DNA from 4 places in the Mesorhizobium sp. ESP-6-2 genome. Region 4 is predicted to be linked to each of the others. Evidence: predicted binding sites of a transcription regulator. Region 4 holds the regulator's gene; each other region holds the start of a gene.
The links. The regulator LexA, encoded in region 4, represses DNA repair genes until DNA is damaged. The targets are predictions, from matches to a motif close to TGTTCNNNNTGTGTTCNG.
Positions count from the first base shown of each region.

Region 1: a site for LexA is predicted at 2,477-2,494, ahead of LB532_RS06700 (ATP-dependent helicase). Genes of this name have one in related genera too.
Region 2: a site for LexA is predicted at 2,562-2,579, ahead of LB532_RS04180 (DNA recombination protein RmuC). Genes of this name have one in related genera too.
Region 3: a site for LexA is predicted at 2,373-2,390, ahead of dinB (DNA polymerase IV). Genes of this name have one in related genera too.

Region 1 is NZ_JAIUGT010000002.1:352,237-356,447, reverse strand. It holds gene LB532_RS06710 (hypothetical protein) at 1-7, shown strand, start outside; gene LB532_RS06705 (glucose/quinate/shikimate family membrane-bound PQQ-dependent dehydrogenase) at 37-2,352, opposite strand; gene LB532_RS06700 (ATP-dependent helicase) at 2,535-4,211, shown strand, end outside.
Region 2 is NZ_JAIUGT010000001.1:842,669-846,879, forward strand. It holds gene truA (tRNA pseudouridine(38-40) synthase TruA) at 1-515, opposite strand, end outside; gene LB532_RS04165 (GNAT family N-acetyltransferase) at 533-1,039, opposite strand; gene fmt (methionyl-tRNA formyltransferase) at 1,036-1,971, opposite strand; gene def (peptide deformylase) at 1,978-2,508, opposite strand; gene LB532_RS04180 (DNA recombination protein RmuC) at 2,612-3,898, shown strand; gene LB532_RS04185 (GFA family protein) at 3,919-4,211, opposite strand, start outside.
Region 3 is NZ_JAIUGT010000002.1:110,715-114,925, forward strand. It holds gene LB532_RS05535 (TetR/AcrR family transcriptional regulator) at 1-43, opposite strand, end outside; gene LB532_RS05540 (class I SAM-dependent methyltransferase) at 268-933, shown strand; gene dinB (DNA polymerase IV) at 1,103-2,344, opposite strand; gene LB532_RS05550 (hypothetical protein) at 2,487-2,723, shown strand; gene LB532_RS05555 (winged helix-turn-helix transcriptional regulator) at 2,863-3,279, opposite strand; gene LB532_RS05560 (dihydrofolate reductase family protein) at 3,421-4,008, shown strand; gene LB532_RS05565 (SDR family oxidoreductase) at 4,138-4,211, shown strand, end outside.
Region 4 is NZ_JAIUGT010000009.1:123,723-127,933, forward strand. It holds gene LB532_RS22495 (ComEC/Rec2 family competence protein) at 1-1,839, shown strand, start outside; gene lexA (transcriptional repressor LexA) at 1,833-2,573, opposite strand; gene LB532_RS22505 (TetR/AcrR family transcriptional regulator) at 3,039-3,710, shown strand; gene kynU (kynureninase) at 3,713-4,211, shown strand, end outside.

The DNA.
Region 1 (4,211 bases), on a different contig from region 4:
CAGTTAGGGCGCGATCCTGCGGGACTGTACCCGTTCCTACTTCGGAAGCGCATACGCCATCACATAATCGCCGGGCTTGGTGCCGACGGAGCCATGGCCGCCGGCGACTATGACCACGAACTGACGCCCGTCAGCCACCGTATAGGTCATCGGCGTCGATTGCCCGCCGGCTGGCAGGCGCGCCTGCCAGAGCTGCCTGCCTGAGGTCACGTCGTAGGCGCGCAGGTAGTCGTCGACCGCGGCGCCGAGGAAAGCCACCCCGCCGGCGGTGATCATCGGCCCGCCAATGCCGGGCACGCCGACCTTCAGCGGCAAAGGCAGCGGCGTCATGTCATAGACCGTGCCGTTCCTGTGCTTGTAGACGATCTGTCCGGTCCTGAGGTCGGCGCCGGCGACATAGCCCCATGGCGGCGCCTGGCACGGAATGCCGAGCGGTGACAGGAACGGTCCCATCACCACCGCATAAGGAGCGCCGTCATTGCGGTTCAGCCCCTGCTCGCTGCCCTTGGCGTCGCCAGGCGGCGGCACGTCCGCACGGGGCACAAGCCTCGAGGTGAAGGCAAGATAAGTCGGCATGCCGAACAGTACCTGCCGCACCGGATCGACCGCCACCCCGCCCCAGTTGAAGACTCCGAAATTGCCGGGATAGACCAACGTGCCCTGTAGCGAGGGCGGCGTGTAGCGGCCCTCATAGCGCAATCTGTGCAGCGAGATCCGGCAGGCCAGCTGGTCGAACATGGTGATGCCCCACATGTCGGCACCGGTCAGCGGCGGCGGATTGAAGGAAAGGTCAGATACCGGCTGCGTCGGCGATGTGTGGTCGCCTTCGATAGCGCCGCCAGGCGCTGGCACTTCCTTGACCGGAATGATCGGCTCGCCGGTGCGCCGGTCGAGCACATAGAGGTCGCCCTGCTTGGTCGGCCCGACCAGCGCCGGCACGACGGTGCCGTCGGCCTTGGTGATGTCGACCAGGCTCGGCTGCGCTGGCACGTCCATGTCCCACAAATCATGGTGCACGGTCTGGCGCACCCATTTCAATTGCCCCGTATTGAGGTCGAGCGCGGTGATCGAGGAGGAGAATTTCTCGACATTGGCGCTGCGGCCGGCGCCGAGCTGGTCCGGCGTCTGGTTGCCTAGCGGTATGTAGAGCAGGCCGAGTTTTTCGTCGGCACTCGGCGTCGACCACATGTTGGGCGAATTGGCGGTGTAGGTCTGGCCTGCCGCCAGCGGCGTGGTCTGGTCGGGATTGCCGGAATCCCAGTTCCAGATCAGCGCGCCGGTGCTGGCATCGAAGGCGCGGATGACGCCGGAGGGCTCCTGCGTCGAATAATTGTCGTTGACGGCGCCGCCGATGATGATCTTGCCGCCCGATATCAGCGGCGCCGAGGTCGAATAGTAATAGCCGGACTTGGGATAAGGCATGCCGGTCAGAAGGTTCAGCGTACCGCCTTCGGCAAACGAGGAGCAGACCTGCCCGTTGGCGGCGTCGAGCGCGATCAGCCGCGCATCCGAAGTCGGCAGGTAGACGCGGGCCGCGCAAGGCTGGCCGGGAGCGATCTTGGCGTCGGCGTAGTAGGAGACGCCGCGGCAGGTCTGGTGCTGGCGGTCCTTGTCGAGCTTGACCTGGGGATCGTAGCGCCACTTCTCCTTGCCCGTGGCCGCATCGATGGCGATGGCGAAATTGTGCGGCGTGCAGATGTAGAGCGTATCGGCGATCTTCAGCGGCGTCACCTGATAGGTGGTCTCGCCGACATCGTCGGGACCTTTCACGTCGCCGGTGCGATAAGTCCAGGCCGGCTGCAGGTTGGCGACATTCTCCGGCGTGATCTGGTCGAGTGGCGAATAGCGCTGGCCATAGGGCGTGCGGCCGTAGAAGTGCCATTCGCCGGCAGGTATGTCGCCGCCGAGATCAGCCGCCGGGGTCACCTTGTCGGTGTCGAGATTGCCGGCAATATCCTTGGGATCGGTCGTCATTGAATAGCCGGCAACCGCCAGCGACGCCAAAACGGCGAGAATGAGCGGCGCGCGGCCATCGGGACCAACAAGGCCCCGCCTCGCCCACGGCGTCAGCAGCCACAACGCGACGAGCACGATGATGCCGCCGCGCGGCCCGAGTTCCCACCAGTCGAAGCCGATTTCCCAGACCGCCCAGGCAAGCGTGCCCAGCACGATCGCGGCGTAGAGCCAGAGCGCGGTGGATCTGCGCCGGTAGAGCAGCCATGCGGCGATGAGGAAGGCGATGCCTGATATGATGTAGTACCAGCTACCTCCCAGTGAAGCCAACCAGATGCCGCCGGCGCCAAGCGCGAGGCCGATGAGGAGGAGAATGAGGGAGGTGATGGTGACAGCCAAGATGATACTCCTTCGACTGTTGCACGCCTCGAGGCGGCCGTGGGCAGCAGGATCCCCTCCCTGCCCTTTGCGCAGCTTTCCCTCACCCGCCCTGCCTGTCAAGCAGGCCGGAAACAATCAGGGGTGGAACAAAACGTAGACAGTTCTGGTCTTTCTCCGCCGAATCACTACATTCGGGGGCGATGTCCGGCTTTTCCGAAGACATGCCCTTTTTCGATGAACCCGATGCGCGGCCCACCGCCCCGTCGGGCATCGCCGCGCGCGCCATGGCTGCCCGCAGCGGCCACAACAACGCGCCCGACTATCTCAAGGGATTGAACCCCGAACAGCGGCTGGCGGTGGAAACGACCGAAGGCCCGGTTCTGGTGCTGGCCGGCGCCGGCACCGGCAAGACGCGCGTCTTGACCACCCGCATCGCCCACATCCTGGCGACCGGAAAAGCCTTTCCCTCGCAGATCCTGGCCGTGACCTTCACCAACAAGGCCGCGCGCGAGATGAAGCAGCGCATAGGCATCCTGATCGGCGAAGGCAATGTCGAGGGCATGCCCTGGCTCGGCACCTTCCACTCGATCGGCGTCAAACTCCTACGCAGGCACGCCGAGCTTGCCGGGCTGAAATCAGACTTCACCATCCTCGACACCGACGACGTCGTGCGGCTGATCAAGCAGTTGATCCAGGCCGAGGGCCTCGACGACAAGCGCTGGCCGGCCAAGCAGTTCGCGCAGATGATCGACGGCTGGAAGAACAAGGGGCAAGGCCCGGCCGATATCGCCGAGGGCGATGCGCGCAGTTTCGCCAACGGCAAGGGCCGCGAGCTCTACAGGGCGTATCAGGAGCGCCTGCAGACGCTGAACGCCTGCGATTTCGGCGATCTGCTCTGCCACCCGATCCGCATCTTCCGCGCCAATCCGGATGTGCTGAAGGAATATCACAAGCGCTTCAGATACATCCTCGTCGACGAGTACCAGGACACCAACACCGCCCAATACATGTGGCTGCGGCTCCTGGCGCAACGGCCAAATAGCGGGCGTAGTGCGACGTCTACGGATTTGCATTCGGCCGAAGGCCGCAAGCCCGACCGGGCGTTCGAGCCTTTGCGAGGCCCGCGCGGAGGGCCCGCGCCGGCAGGCGCGGAACAGCCCGTGAGCGAAAACAAAGTCAATATCTGCTGCGTCGGCGACGACGACCAGTCGATCTATGGCTGGCGCGGCGCGGAGGTCGACAACATCCTGCGCTTCGACAAGGACTTTCCCGGCGCCACCATCATCCGGCTGGAGCGCAATTATCGCTCCACCGCGCATATCCTCGGCGCCGCTTCGCACCTCATCGCCCACAACGAAGGCCGCTTCGGCAAGACGCTGTTCACCGATCGCGACGATCCCGAGGATGGCAAGGTCAACGTCCACGCAGCCTGGGATTCCGAGGAGGAAGCGCGCGCTGTCGGCGAGACCATCGAGGCTTATCAGCGCCAGAAGCATAACCTCAACGACATGGCGATCCTGGTGCGGGCGTCTTTCCAGATGCGCGAGTTCGAGGACCGCTTCGTCACGCTCGGTCTCAACTACCGCGTCATTGGCGGCCCGCGCTTCTATGAGCGCATGGAGATCCGCGACGCGCTTGCCTTCTTCCGCGTCGTCGCGCAAGGCGCCGACGATCTCGCCTTCGAGCGGATCGTCAATGTGCCCAAGCGCGGCCTCGGCGAAACCACCATCCGCCAGATCCACGACACGGCCCGCGCGCTGCGCGTACCGATGTTGGAAGCCGCCGCCAAGCTCGCCGAGAGCGATGAATTGAAGCCCAAGCCGCGCGCCGCATTGCGCGAGGTCGCGGCCAATTTCGAACGCTGGCAGAAGGCGCTG
Region 2 (4,211 bases), on a different contig from region 4:
GTGCGCACCGGGCTCTCGGCCTGGCATTGCGTGGAACGGAAGGTGGTGAAATCGTGCCGTCCGAGCAGCACTTTGGCGGCTTCGTGCATGGCAGCGGCGTCGAGCTGCTTCGGCACCCACCAGACCTTGCCCTTTTCCAGGGCCGAGGGCGCGCGCCGGTTGAGGATGCGGTAGAGATAGTGGCGGCCGATGGCCGAGAAGCGGGCATCGAAGCCGTCGACGACGGTCGTGGCTTTCAAGATCGCGATGCGATTGCCGGCGGCCTGCAGATGCGCGTTGACGGCATCGCGCACCTTGTCGTCCGGCCAGGCCTTGGCGAGATCGACATGCGCCACTTGGGCCGTCGCATGCACGCCCGCATCGGTACGGCCGGCAGCGCGCAAGCGGACCTGTTGGCCGCAGAATTTTTCGATCGCCAGCTCGATCGCCTGCTGCACCGAAGGCTGGTCCGCCTGGTGCTGCCAGCCGGCAAACAGGCTGCCGTCATATTCGATGTCGAGGCGAAAACGCGGCATGCCGGGCGGCTATACGCCTAGGCGGCGAGTGCGGTGAAGGCCGAGGCGTAGACCAGCCGGCCGGCTTCAGGAGCGTCGCCCCAGGCCAGCGCCTGCAGCGCCTCGCCCTGGTAGTCGCTCTCGAAGCCTTCGGCACGCGCATGGCTGTAGCCGAAACGGCTGTAGTAGGTGGGGTCGCCCAGCACCACGGCCAGCGTCTCGCCGGCGTCGCGCAGGCGGATGTGAGCCTCGCGGATCAGCGCGCCGCCAATGCCGGTGCCGTGAAACGACGGCTCCACCGCCAGCGGCGCCAGTGCCACCGCCGGGAAATCCTTGCCGCCGGCGCGGACGAAAAGACGCGAAAACAGGATGTGGCCAACCGCTTGCCCGTCTTCTTCCGCCACCAGTTCGACAACGGCGTCGCCGCCGGAAACCAGCGCGTCAACCAGCCCGGCTTCCGCCTGCTGGCCGAAAGCGTGTTCCTCGACGAGGCGGATGGCCTCGCGATCCCGCGGCGTCGCCGTGCGTATCGACATCATGCTCATGACAGTTTCATTCCTTTTTCGATCTTGGTCCCACGCAGGAATTCTTGCGCGGCGGCGGGCCTTCCGCCCGCCCGTTGAACTTCGACCAGCCGGATCGCGCCCGCTCCGCAGGCGACCGTCAGGCGGTCGTCGAGAATTCCTCCCGGTTCGCCCACGCCTTGCGCAAGCGTCGAGCGAAGCAGTTTCAGCCGTTCCACCCGGCCACCGATTTCAACCTCGCACCAGGCGCCGGGGAAGGGCGACAGGCCGCGAATGTTATTGTGGACTTCGGCCGCGGGTCGCGTCCAATCCACGTGCGTCTCGGATTTATCGATCTTTTTGGCATAGGTCACCCCCTCAACCGCTTGGGCGGTGAAGGCCAGGCTATTCCTTTCCAGCCGCGCCAGCGATTCCACTATCAGTGCGGCGCTGACGCTCATCAATCGATCATGCAGATCGCCGGCGGTCATATCGGGTTCGATGACGCATTTTTCAACCAGCCCCACTGGGCCGGTGTCGAGGCCTTCTTCCATGCGCATGACCATCATGCCGGTTTCGCTGTCGCCCGCCATGATCGCCCGTTGGATAGGCGCCGCACCGCGCCACCGCGGCAACAGCGACGCATGGCCGTTGATGCAGCCCAGTCGCGCCGCCTCGAGAACCGCCCTGGGCAAAAGCAGGCCGTAAGCCACGACCACCCCAATATCGGCTTGCAGCGCGCGAAAAGCTGCCTGTTCGGCCTCGCCCTTGAGCGACGTCGGCGTGCGCGTCTCGATGCCCAGCCGTTCCGCCTCGCGCTGTATCGGCGACGGCGTCAGCTCCAGGCCGCGCCGTCCGGCGGCCCGCGGCGGCTGCGTGTAGACGGCCGCAATCTCATGTCCGGCCTCGGCAATCGCGCGCAACGTCGGCACCGAAAACTCCGGCGTGCCCATGAAGATGACGCGAAGGGGCATTGTCCCCTATCCCACCAGCCTGCCCGGAGCCTTGTCCTTGGCCAGCTTCTTGAACTTCTTCACCACCATGTCGCGCTTCAGCTTCGAAATGTGGTCGATGAACAGCACGCCGTTGAGATGGTCGATCTCATGCTGCAGGCAGGTTGCCATCAGCCCCTCGGCCTCCATCTCCTGCAGCTTGCCGTCGCGGTCGAGATACTTGACCCGCACGGAAGCCGGGCGTTCGACCTCGGCGTAATAGTCGGGGATGGACAGGCAGCCTTCCTCGTAGACGGAGCGCTGGTCGGCGCTTTCCAGGATTTCTGGGTTGATGAAGACATGCGGCGCCGGCGTCTCGTCCTCCTTGGCGAGGTCGATCACAAGCATGCGCAGCGGCTCGCCGATCTGGATCGCCGCTAGCCCGATCCCCGGCGCGTCATACATGGTCGCCAGCATGTCGTCGGCCAGTTTGCGCAAGGGCGCATCGACGCGCTCCACCGGCTTGGAAACCTGGCGCAGGATGGGGTCGGGAAGGATGATGAGCGGCTTGATCGGCATGGCGTCTCACCTAAGACCTTGAATAAAGGGCGTCAACCGGTGCGCGGGGGGATTGTTCACGTTTTGATCTGTGCTGGCCGACCGAATCGTCTATGCTGTGCGCATGAACGACCTGACGTCCATCCTTTCAGAGCCTGTCGCCCGGCTTGGCGCGACCACGATCACGCTCGGCCATGCGCTGGCTTTCGGCACCATTTTGTTTCTTGGCCTGTTCGTGGCGCTTGTCGTCGCGCTGTGGCGCTCGGCCAAGGCGCGCGCCGCTGCCGCTGCCGAAGCCGCCGACCATGCCCGCGACGCCGAGGCGCGGATGGCCGGCATATTGCAAAGCCAAGCTGAGATGCAGGGCCGCATGGGCGCCATCGCGGAAGTCTTCGGCGCGCGGCAGGCGGAACTGACGCAGTCGATCGGCCAGCGCCTCGACGCCATGACTGGCCGCCTCGGCCAGACCATGACCGAGCAGACCAGATCCACGCATGAGAGCCTGGCCAAGTTGCAGGAACGGCTGGCCGTCATCGACACCGCGCAAGGCAATATCCAGTCGCTCGCCGGCCAGGTCGTGCAATTGCAGGCGATCCTCTCCAACAAGCAGACGCGCGGCGCCTTCGGCCAGTCGCGCATGGAAGCGATCGTCGCCGACGGCCTGCCGCACGGCGCCTACGAATTCCAGGCGACCTTGTCCAACGGCAGCCGGCCCGATTGCCTGGTGCGCATGCCCAACGGCGCGCCGGCGCTTGCCGTCGACGCCAAGTTTCCGCTGGAAGCCTGGAACGCCATCCGCGCCGCCGAAGGCGCCGAACAGCAGAAGGTCGCGGCGCAGGCCTTCCGCCGCGACATCGAGGTGCATATCCGCGATATCGCGGAAAAATACCTGATCCAGGGCGAGACGCAGGATACCGCCTTCATGTTCGTGCCGTCGGAATCGGTGTTTGCCGAGATCCACGAAAATTTCGAGGCGGTGGTGCAGAAGGCGCACCGCGCCCGCGTCGTCATCGTCTCGCCGTCGCTCCTGATGCTGTCGATCCAGGTCATCCAGGCGATCCTGAAGGATGCCCGCATGCGCGAGCAGGCACACCTGATCCAGGGCGAGGTGATCCGGCTGATGGAGGACGTTTCGCGTGTCGACGAGCGGGTGCGTAAATTGCAGGGCCATTTTGCCCAGTCGGCCAAGGATATAGACGACATCCTCGTCTCGACGTCGAAGGTGACCAAGCGCGGCCAGAAGATCGAAGCGCTGGAATTCGGCGCGCAGCCCGGTGGCGATGTCGGCCCGGACATCGCGTCACCAGCCCCTGCGAAGCCGGAACCCGGCCCTCGCGTTGTCGATTCCCCGCGCGTTGCCGATTCAAAGACCGGCCAGCTCAGGCTGAGGGTGGTCGAAGGCGACGACTGAGGCGCCGCACCGGACCGGCGCTACTGCTCCTCCACTGTGGTCATGCCGTGAAATTCGGGTAGCCAATGAAGCGCCGAGCGGTGCCATTTTTGCAGTGTCGGAATCAAATCCTGGCGTTGCCGCGCGGTTCCCACGCGAATGCCGTAGACCTTTGGGCCATCTCCGACCGACGTGGCGTAAAGGTGCGAGCCGCAGTCGGCGCAAAAGGCCTGGACGCGCCTGGCGCCGCTTGCCACGGTCTTGATGTAGACTTTCGGTGTACCCTTTGTGATCCGGTAGTGATCTTCAGGCGCCGGAACGGTGACACGAAAGG
Region 3 (4,211 bases), on a different contig from region 4:
CCCTGCGCGTTCGGGCGGCCCGCCGGTCAATCCTTTGTGGCATGCTCCCTCCGTTGCCAGGTCGCACACCTGGAGCGCTCTCCAGGCAAGCTTTTCCGGGACGATGGATGCGGATTGTCCGGTAATGGATGTTCCGTCCGCATCGTCCGTCGAAATCCCGGACAGCATGTCCATTATCATACTTATTGTTTCGAAGTTTCGCCAGTTCGGCAGACGCTGTCACGGCGTTGGCCGGTCCCGGCACCGTTGAAGGAAAGGACGACGGACATGCACCATCTGCGAAGCGAAGCGCACATTGCTCGGGCCCAGGGCGCAGGCGGCCCGCAAGCAAACAAGGGCATCGGCTTTCCGCGCCTCTATGACCTGTTGCTTCTCATCCTCACGCGCGGGCGGGACCGGGCCTATCGGGAAGATCTGCTCGACCTGGCCGGTTTGGCGCCGGGTTTCCAATTGCTCGATGTCGGATGCGGCACCGGCACGCAGGCGATTTCAGCCTGGCGCCGGGTGCAACCTGGTGGATCGGTGGTTGGCCTCGACGTTTCCGAAAAGATGCTTGCCGCGGCTCGTCGCAAGGCGAGCCGGGCGGGCCTCGAGATCCCGTTTCACCATTCCGATGCGGCCAAGCTGCCGTTCGAGGACGGGCGCTTCGATGTGGTTACCTTCACGACCGTGCTGCACATGGTGCCTGAGGCGAGGCGCGGCCTCTGCCTGCGCGAAGCAGCGCGTGTCCTGCCCCCGGGCGGACGGCTGTTGCTGATCGACTATGCAGGGCCGGTAAGCGAGCGCAGACATGCGTCGGCAAGGCACGGCCGGCATGGCCAGTTCGACCTGGACCACCTTCGCGGACCACTGGCGGAAGCAGGGTTCGAGCGCATCGAAGGCGGCCCGCTCAACTGGCTCGGCCTGCATTTCCTGCGCGCCATCAGAGTGTGAAGAACGCCATGGCGTCGCGCCGGCGGCGCAGCGATGCGACCGCCGTCGCAATGAAATTTTAGCCTCTCTGTGACGAGCGCGCTGCGCCAGTGCGATAGTATTTTAACATCGCGGACCCCGGCGGTGCCGGACGGCGATGGAGCCACGCCTGGCATCTTACTCCAGCCGCTCACAGCTCCTTCTGCGCCAATTCCCTGAATTCGTCGGGCACGGAGCGGGCGGCCTCCAGCGCCACGGTGCCGTAGCCGACGGCCCGTTTGCCGAAGCGCTCGCGGATCTTGTCGATGGCGCGGTCGGCGTCGAAGCGCGCGAGCCCCTTTTTGGTGCCGGGGCGGCGCTTTTCGTCGGCGAGGCCGAGCGGCAGTTCGAGCTGCAGCTCGGCGCTTTCCTCCAGATGCGAGACCGAGATCGCCAGCAGTGAAATCGTCCTGTCATGGGGATGGTCGGCAAGCACGCCGCGCACCAGGTTTATCGCGATTTCGGCCAGCATCACCGTCGCCGAGATCGGCTGGTCTGATGTGATCGAGCGGGTGACGGCGCTGAGGTCGGCGAAGCGCACGCGCACCGTCACCGTGCGGCCGGGGCGCGCCTTGGCGCGCAGCCGGCTGGCGACGCGGTCGGCCAGATGCAGCAGGACAGGGATGTAGACGCGTTCCAGTGCCGGCTTGCGGCCAAGCGCCGACTGGGCACCGGCCGAATGGGCGCGGCGATGTGTTTCCAACTTGCGCGGGTCGCGGTTCCACGACAGAGCGGCGAGCTTTTCGCCGGCGGCGGGGCCGAGCAGCCGCGCCAGCGCGCCGCTGTGCGTCCTGGCCAGTTCGCCGATGGTCTCGATGCCGATCTCGGCCAGCCGCGCCTTGGTCGCCGGGCCGACGCCCCACATCAGGGAGACAGGCAAATCGTGCAGGAAGGCGATCTCGGTGCCGGGCTCGACCACCACCAGTCCGTCGGGCTTGGCCACCTGCGAGGCGATCTTGGCCAGGTGCTTGGTGCGCGCCACGCCGATCGAGATCGGCAGGCCGAGTTCGCTTCGCACGCGTCGGCGAATGGTCGAGGCGATCTCCCGCGGCTGTCCGAACAGATGCGTGCAACCGGCGACATCGGCGAAGGCCTCGTCGATGGAAATGCGCTCGACCAGCGGCGTGAAATCGTCGAGCACCTTCATCGCGGCGTCGCCGAGCCGCTGGTAGTCGCGGAAATTGCCGCCGACGAAGATCAACTGCGGGCAGAGCTCGCGCGCCTTGCGCCCCGGCATGCCGCCGCGCACGCCGAAGGCCCGGGCCTCGTAGGAGGCGGCGAGCACGACGCCGCCGCCGACCGCGATCGGCTTGCCGCGCAGCGACGGATCGAGAAGCTGCTCGACCGAGGCATAGAAAGCGTCGAGATCGGCATGCAGGATGGTGGGCTCCATCCCCGGTTCCTTGCCACGTTGTAGAATATCGAACATAAAGAGAACAAACGTTGCTCTCTGTCAAGCGAGGTCGCGATCCGCCGGAACATTGTCGCTCACAATCGCGTTGACGGGCCGAAGGGCGCCGCGTGCGGAGGCTGGCATGGGCAACTTTGAAATGATCGATCTGGTTTGCGTCGTCAACGCCTGCTCGACCGACCGCGCCGCGGGGCGGCTGGTTTCGATGGCCAGGGCCGTGGAGGAATTGCGGGTGCTGACCGGCGATTTCGTCTCGGCCGACGAAACGGTCGCGAATGCGCTGAGTGAAGTCGCGCTGCAATGCGGCTGCGCCGTGCTGTTCGATGAGCAGGCGGGCGCCGACATATTGCGCACGCCATAGCTCGTCGCCGGCGTGGTGCAATGCATCACGCAACCGCTCCAATTGCTTGTTTTTGCGCTATTCCGGACAGAGGGCCGTCACACGCTTTCCAACGCGCGTATGCGTGTCGCTGTTCCCGAGTCCGCTTTGGCGACATCCACTAACCGAGATGCTCCGCCCGCAGCGCCTGCTTCAGGCGCTCCAGCGCCGGCTCGCCGCCGGCAGCGAGCGTATCGGCGATCCTTGCCAGATGATCGTCGGCCTTGCGGTGCTTGCTGCCCCAGGCGCCGAGCGCGGCCAGCACGGGCACAAGGTCGATGCCGGCCTCGGTCAGGCGATAGATCGCCTTCAGCCCGTGCGTGGGATCACCGCTGCGGGTGAGGATGCCTTCGTCCTGCAATGTCTGGAGGCGCTCGGCCAGCGTGCGCGAGGAGATGCCCTCATCGGATTGCAGGAATTCGCGAAAGTGCTTTTTTCCGGCGAAGACCAGATCGCGGATGATGAGCAGCGTCCAGCGGTCGCCGAGCAGTTCGAGCGACAGGTTGATGGGGCAGCCGGACCGGTCCCGTGTCGACATGTATATGGTTCCATTTTTAAATCGCTTTACTATTGACATCATTTTCATCTCAGGTCAATAGTTCCAAATGTAAATCATCGACAGCCGTGCCAGCCGGGCGGGTAAAATGAGCCGCTCGGCCCTTTGACCGGGAGAACCATGATGAAAAAGCTGATCCTCCAGATGCAGATGTCGGTCGACGGTTTTGTCGGCGCCGACGCGGATCATCGCTGGCAGCTCTGGGAATGGGGCGACGACAGCGCCTGGGACGAGGAGCTGAAACGGGATTTCAACGCCGTCTTCGCCGGCGTCGATACCATCCTCTTGAGCCGCAAGATGGCCGAGGAAGGCTACCTCACCCATTGGGGCAATGCGGCGAAGAGATATCCGCGCGACCCGTTTTACGCTTTCGCCCAGCGCATCGTCGAGGCGAAGAAGGTGGTGCCGAGCGACAGGCTCAAGGCCTCGCGATGGGAGCGCACGACAGTGGTCAGCGGCGACCTGCCGCGGGAGGTCGGCGCGCTTAAGGCCGGCGAGGGCGGCGACATCGCGGTGTTCGGCGGCGCCGGCTTCGCCTCGGCGCTGATCGCGACCGGGCTGGTCGACGAGTTCCAGCTGTTCATCAACCCCGCGGTGCTTGGCGCCGGACGCCGCATCTTCGACCAAGGCGGGTTCCGGACATTGCGGCTGCTCGGCTCGAAATCCTATGCCTGCGGCATGGTGGTGAGCCGATATGCGCCAGCGGGGTGACAGGGTGGCGTAAGCCCTGCGCCGCCAAAAAGACGTGCGGATGGAATCCTTTGCCCGGCTCTCTTCGTCTTCAGCGTGCGGTCCGCCGGCAGGGCGGCTCGCATCAACGCTGAACGGAGAGACAAGACCATGATCCTGGTGACAGGTGCCACGGGCCTGAACGGAAAAGCCATCATGCGCGAATTCGCGAGGCACAAACATGC
Region 4 (4,211 bases):
CCGAAACTGCGCTACGCGCCGGAGCGCGTTCGCCTTTCGGCGCGCAAGGTGCCGGCTGAAGTGACCGCCGGGTCCCTCGTGACCGGCTATGCCAGGCTGTTGCCGCCAACCGGACCGGTGCGGCCGGACAGCTATGACTTTTCCTTCGACAGCTACTTCGCCGGCATCGGCGCCAGCGGCTTCTTTCTCGGCAACCCCAAAATCGTCTCGGCCGATGACAGGCCGCTGTTGGCTGGCCTTTCAGCCGCGATCGAGAGCGCTCGCGAAACCATTGCCGACCATATCAGAGGCAGCATCGGCGGCGCCGAGGGCGAGATCGCCGCGGCGCTGATCGTGGGTGTGCGTGCAGGTATTCCCGACGAGATCAACGAAGCGATGCGACGCACCGGCATCTATCACATCATTTCCATCTCCGGGCTGCACATGGCGCTGGTCGCCGGCACAGTCATGGGTCTGCTGCGCGGCGGCTTCGCCTTGTTCCCGAACTTCTCTTCCCGTCGGCCGGTCAAGAAATACGCGGCCGCAGCCGCCCTTTTCTCGATCGCTGCCTATCTCGTCATTTCAGGCGTCGTCGTTGCCGCCGAACGGAGTTTCATCATGCTGGCGGTGATGCTGATCGCCGTGCTGTTCGATCGTGCGGCACTCACCATGCGCAACCTGGCGATTTCGGCGATCGCCGTCATCGTGGTGTCGCCGCACGAGGTGGTAGGGCCGAGCTTCCAGATGTCGTTTGCCGCCACCGCGGCCCTGGTCGGCGCCTATGCCGGCTGGTCGGATCGCAAAGCCGACAAAGCGCGGACCCCGCCGCCGCAACGGACCTTGCCCGGCCTCCTGACGCGAAAACTGCTGCTGGCGACAGGTGGGCTGGCAATGACCTCGATCATCGCGGGAAGCGCCACGGCGCTTTTCGCCATCTGGCATTTCCAGCGCGTGTCGCCGCTCAGCCTGTTCGCCAATCTTGCAGTCATGCCGATCGTTTCCGTCGTGATGTTTCTTGCGGTTGCCAGTGCGCTGCTGATGCCGTTCGGGTTCGATGGACCATCGCTTTATCTGATGGGCAAGGGACTGACCGCGATGATCGCCATATCGGGATGGATCTCGCAACGCTCGCCGGTCGACGCGGTCGGGTTGATTTCGCAGCAATCCGTTCTTCTGGTGGCGATCGCCCTGGTCATCGCGACGATGGCCACGACATGGCTGCGGCTGGCGGCACTTCCCTTCGCGCTCGCCGGCCTGTTGACCGTCTCGGACACGCGCACGCCGGACGTGCTGATTTCGGAGGATGCCCGCTTGGTGGCGCTGCCGATCGGCGGCGGCGAGCTCGCGATCAACCGGGCGCGCCCGAACGAATTCACGGTCGACAACTGGAAACGCGCGCTGAAATCCGAAACCATCGTTGCGCCGGAGCTGTTCGGCAGCGGAGACGGACAGTTCGACATCTTCGATCCCGCGCAACTTCCGGCGGGAGCGCCTTTCTATTGTTTCACCGGCCTGTGCATGGCCCGGCATCCCTCCGGGGCGATCATTGCGCAGGTGGAGGATCGCAAGGATGCCTGGAGGGCCTGCGCCTATGCGGATCTGATCGTCATCAACGACCCCGGGGGCTACGACCCCTGCCACAATCCGCTGGTTCTCGTCATCACCAAGCGGCAGCTCGCTCGCAAGGGAAGTGCCGCCGTATTCTTCGACCAGCAATCGGCGACGGCACCGGCCCAGGTCAGCTTTGCCGTCGACAGGCCATATCGGCCCTGGCACGAACAGCGAAAATTTTCACGTGAGGCAAGGGGACTGCCGCCTTACCGTAAACCCGAAAAGCCCACCGCCGAACCCGCTCAGTAGCGCCTGATCAGTCCGACCAGCTTGCCTTGCACCTTGACCCTGTCCGGTCCGAAAATACGTGTTTCATAGGCCGGATTGGCGGCCTCAAGCGCAATCGAGGCGCCCTTGCGACGGAAGCGCTTCAGCGTCGCTTCCTCCTCGTCGACCAGGGCCACGACAATCTCGCCGGGACTTGCGGTGTCGGCGTTGCGGATGATGACCGTATCGCCGTCGAAGATGCCGGCCTCGATCATCGAATCGCCCTTGACCTCCAGCGCATAGTGCTCGCCGCCCATGATCATGTCCGGCGGCACCGAAATGGAATGCGTCTGATGTTGGATAGCGTCGATCGGCACGCCCGCAGCGATACGGCCCATGACCGGGATCGACACCGCTGAAACCGCGTCGTCGTCATTGCCGGCAGCGGGCAGACGCGAAGACGTCGCCGGCTTGATCTGCCGGCTAGGGCTGCCCTGTCCGAGGCTGCCCTGGATGACGCTCGGGGAGAACTTCTTTGCCGCGTTAAGACCCGGCGCGATCGAGTCCGGCAGGCGCAGCACCTCCAGTGCGCGCGCCCGGTTGGGCAGGCGGCGAATAAAGCCGCGCTCCTCCAACGCTGTGATCAGCCGATGAATTCCCGACTTGGAGGCGAGGTCCAGCGCTTCCTTCATCTCGTCGAAGGACGGCGGAATGCCGCTTTCCTTCAGCCGTTCATGGATGAACATCAAGAGTTCATGTTGCTTGCGCGTGAGCATGGCGGCCCCCAAAGGCATTGCACGAAGGGTCTGGAACCAGAATCAGAAAACAAACCCAGAACAAACACTATCTGTTCCAGTTGTGTTCCGCAACCATTTAAAGTTTAATGAATTTGTTAAGGCGGCGGAAACGAAACGCCCTCCCGCAGCCAGCATCCTGCCAACGCGATCCGTCGTCAATGCGCTCTCAGGCTCTTTGAAACTATTTTGGTTAATGGCCTGTGGCCCGGCCGATCTCCACTCTTGGTACAAGCCTGAAAACTGTGTGACCGGCAGGTGCCGGCTGCCTTTCGGGGCGGATCAAAATCTCCGCGGCTCGTGAACGAAACGAAACCAAAATGCCAACTTCCTGCCGGAAAGTGGCCAGACATCACCGGACGCGACGGGCTGCGTTCGTTCGCTCCTTGCTTCCCGTTCGCTTGACTAAACCGTATAATAATGTACGGTTTTCGAAGAGGAACACCAATGACCACGCCGAAGCAGGCCGCGCGACGCGAACGGATAGAGGAGGCCGCCTATGCGGTGCTCCGGGAAACCGGCTACAAAAGCGCCTCCCTGCTTGCCATCGCCAAGCGGGCATCGGCCTCGAACGAAACCCTTTACAACTGGTACGGCAACAAGCAGGTCCTGTTTCGATCCTTGATCGAAGCCAATGCGGGAGAAGCAAGGAAGCTGCTGGAGGACGCTCTTCACCAAGCGCGCGATCCACTCGAAACCCTGAATTCGCTCGGGCCAGTCCTGCTGACCCTTGTGACGGGCGACAAGGCGGTGGCGCTCAATCGCGCCGCAGCCGGCGACGTCAACGATACAGGCACGCTGGGCCAATCGATCGCGCAATTCGGCCGCAATACCATAATGCCGCTTGTCGGCGACCTGCTTCGAACCGCAAGTCGGGCCGGCCTGATCGCCTGTGACGATCCTGTCGAAGCCGCCGACATCTACATCAGTCTTTTGATCGGCGATCTCCAGGTTCGCCGGATCGTCGGGGTGCTCGAGGAGTTGCCTCGGCCGGAAATCGAGCAAAGATCGAACCGGGCGTTCACCCTGTTCTTGCGCCTCTATGCGGCCAGCCCTTGCCCCGGCGGCAAAACAGCCGGCCCGTTTCCGGGGCGCTCTTCTCACCGAGGAACATCGTGACCATGAGCAAAATTCCCGATCTCGCAGCGATCGAGGCAATGGACACCGCGGATCCGCTGCGTGCCATGCGTGACCGCTTCACCTTGCCTCAAGGGGTGATCTATCTCGACGGCAATTCGCTGGGCGCCGCTTCCCCCGCCGTGTTCGGCGAGCTGCAGAAGGCCGCCACGCAGGAGTGGGCGCAGGATCTGATCCGCGCCTGGAACACCGCCGGCTGGTTCGACATGCCGGTCGAACTCGGCGACCAGCTCGGGCGCCTGATCGGGGCCGCCGCCGGCCAGACGGTGGTCTGCGATACCACCTCGATCAACATCTACAAGGTGCTGCATGCGGCACTCGGGATGCGGCCGGACAGGTCGGTCGTCGTCGCCGAGGGGGACAGCTTTCCGACCGATCTCTATATGGCCGAGGGCGTTGCCTCGACACGGCCGGGCACGGTGCTGCGGCTCGAGGGTGTCGATGCGCCGTCCATAGAAGAACTGATCGACGAGCGGGTTGCGG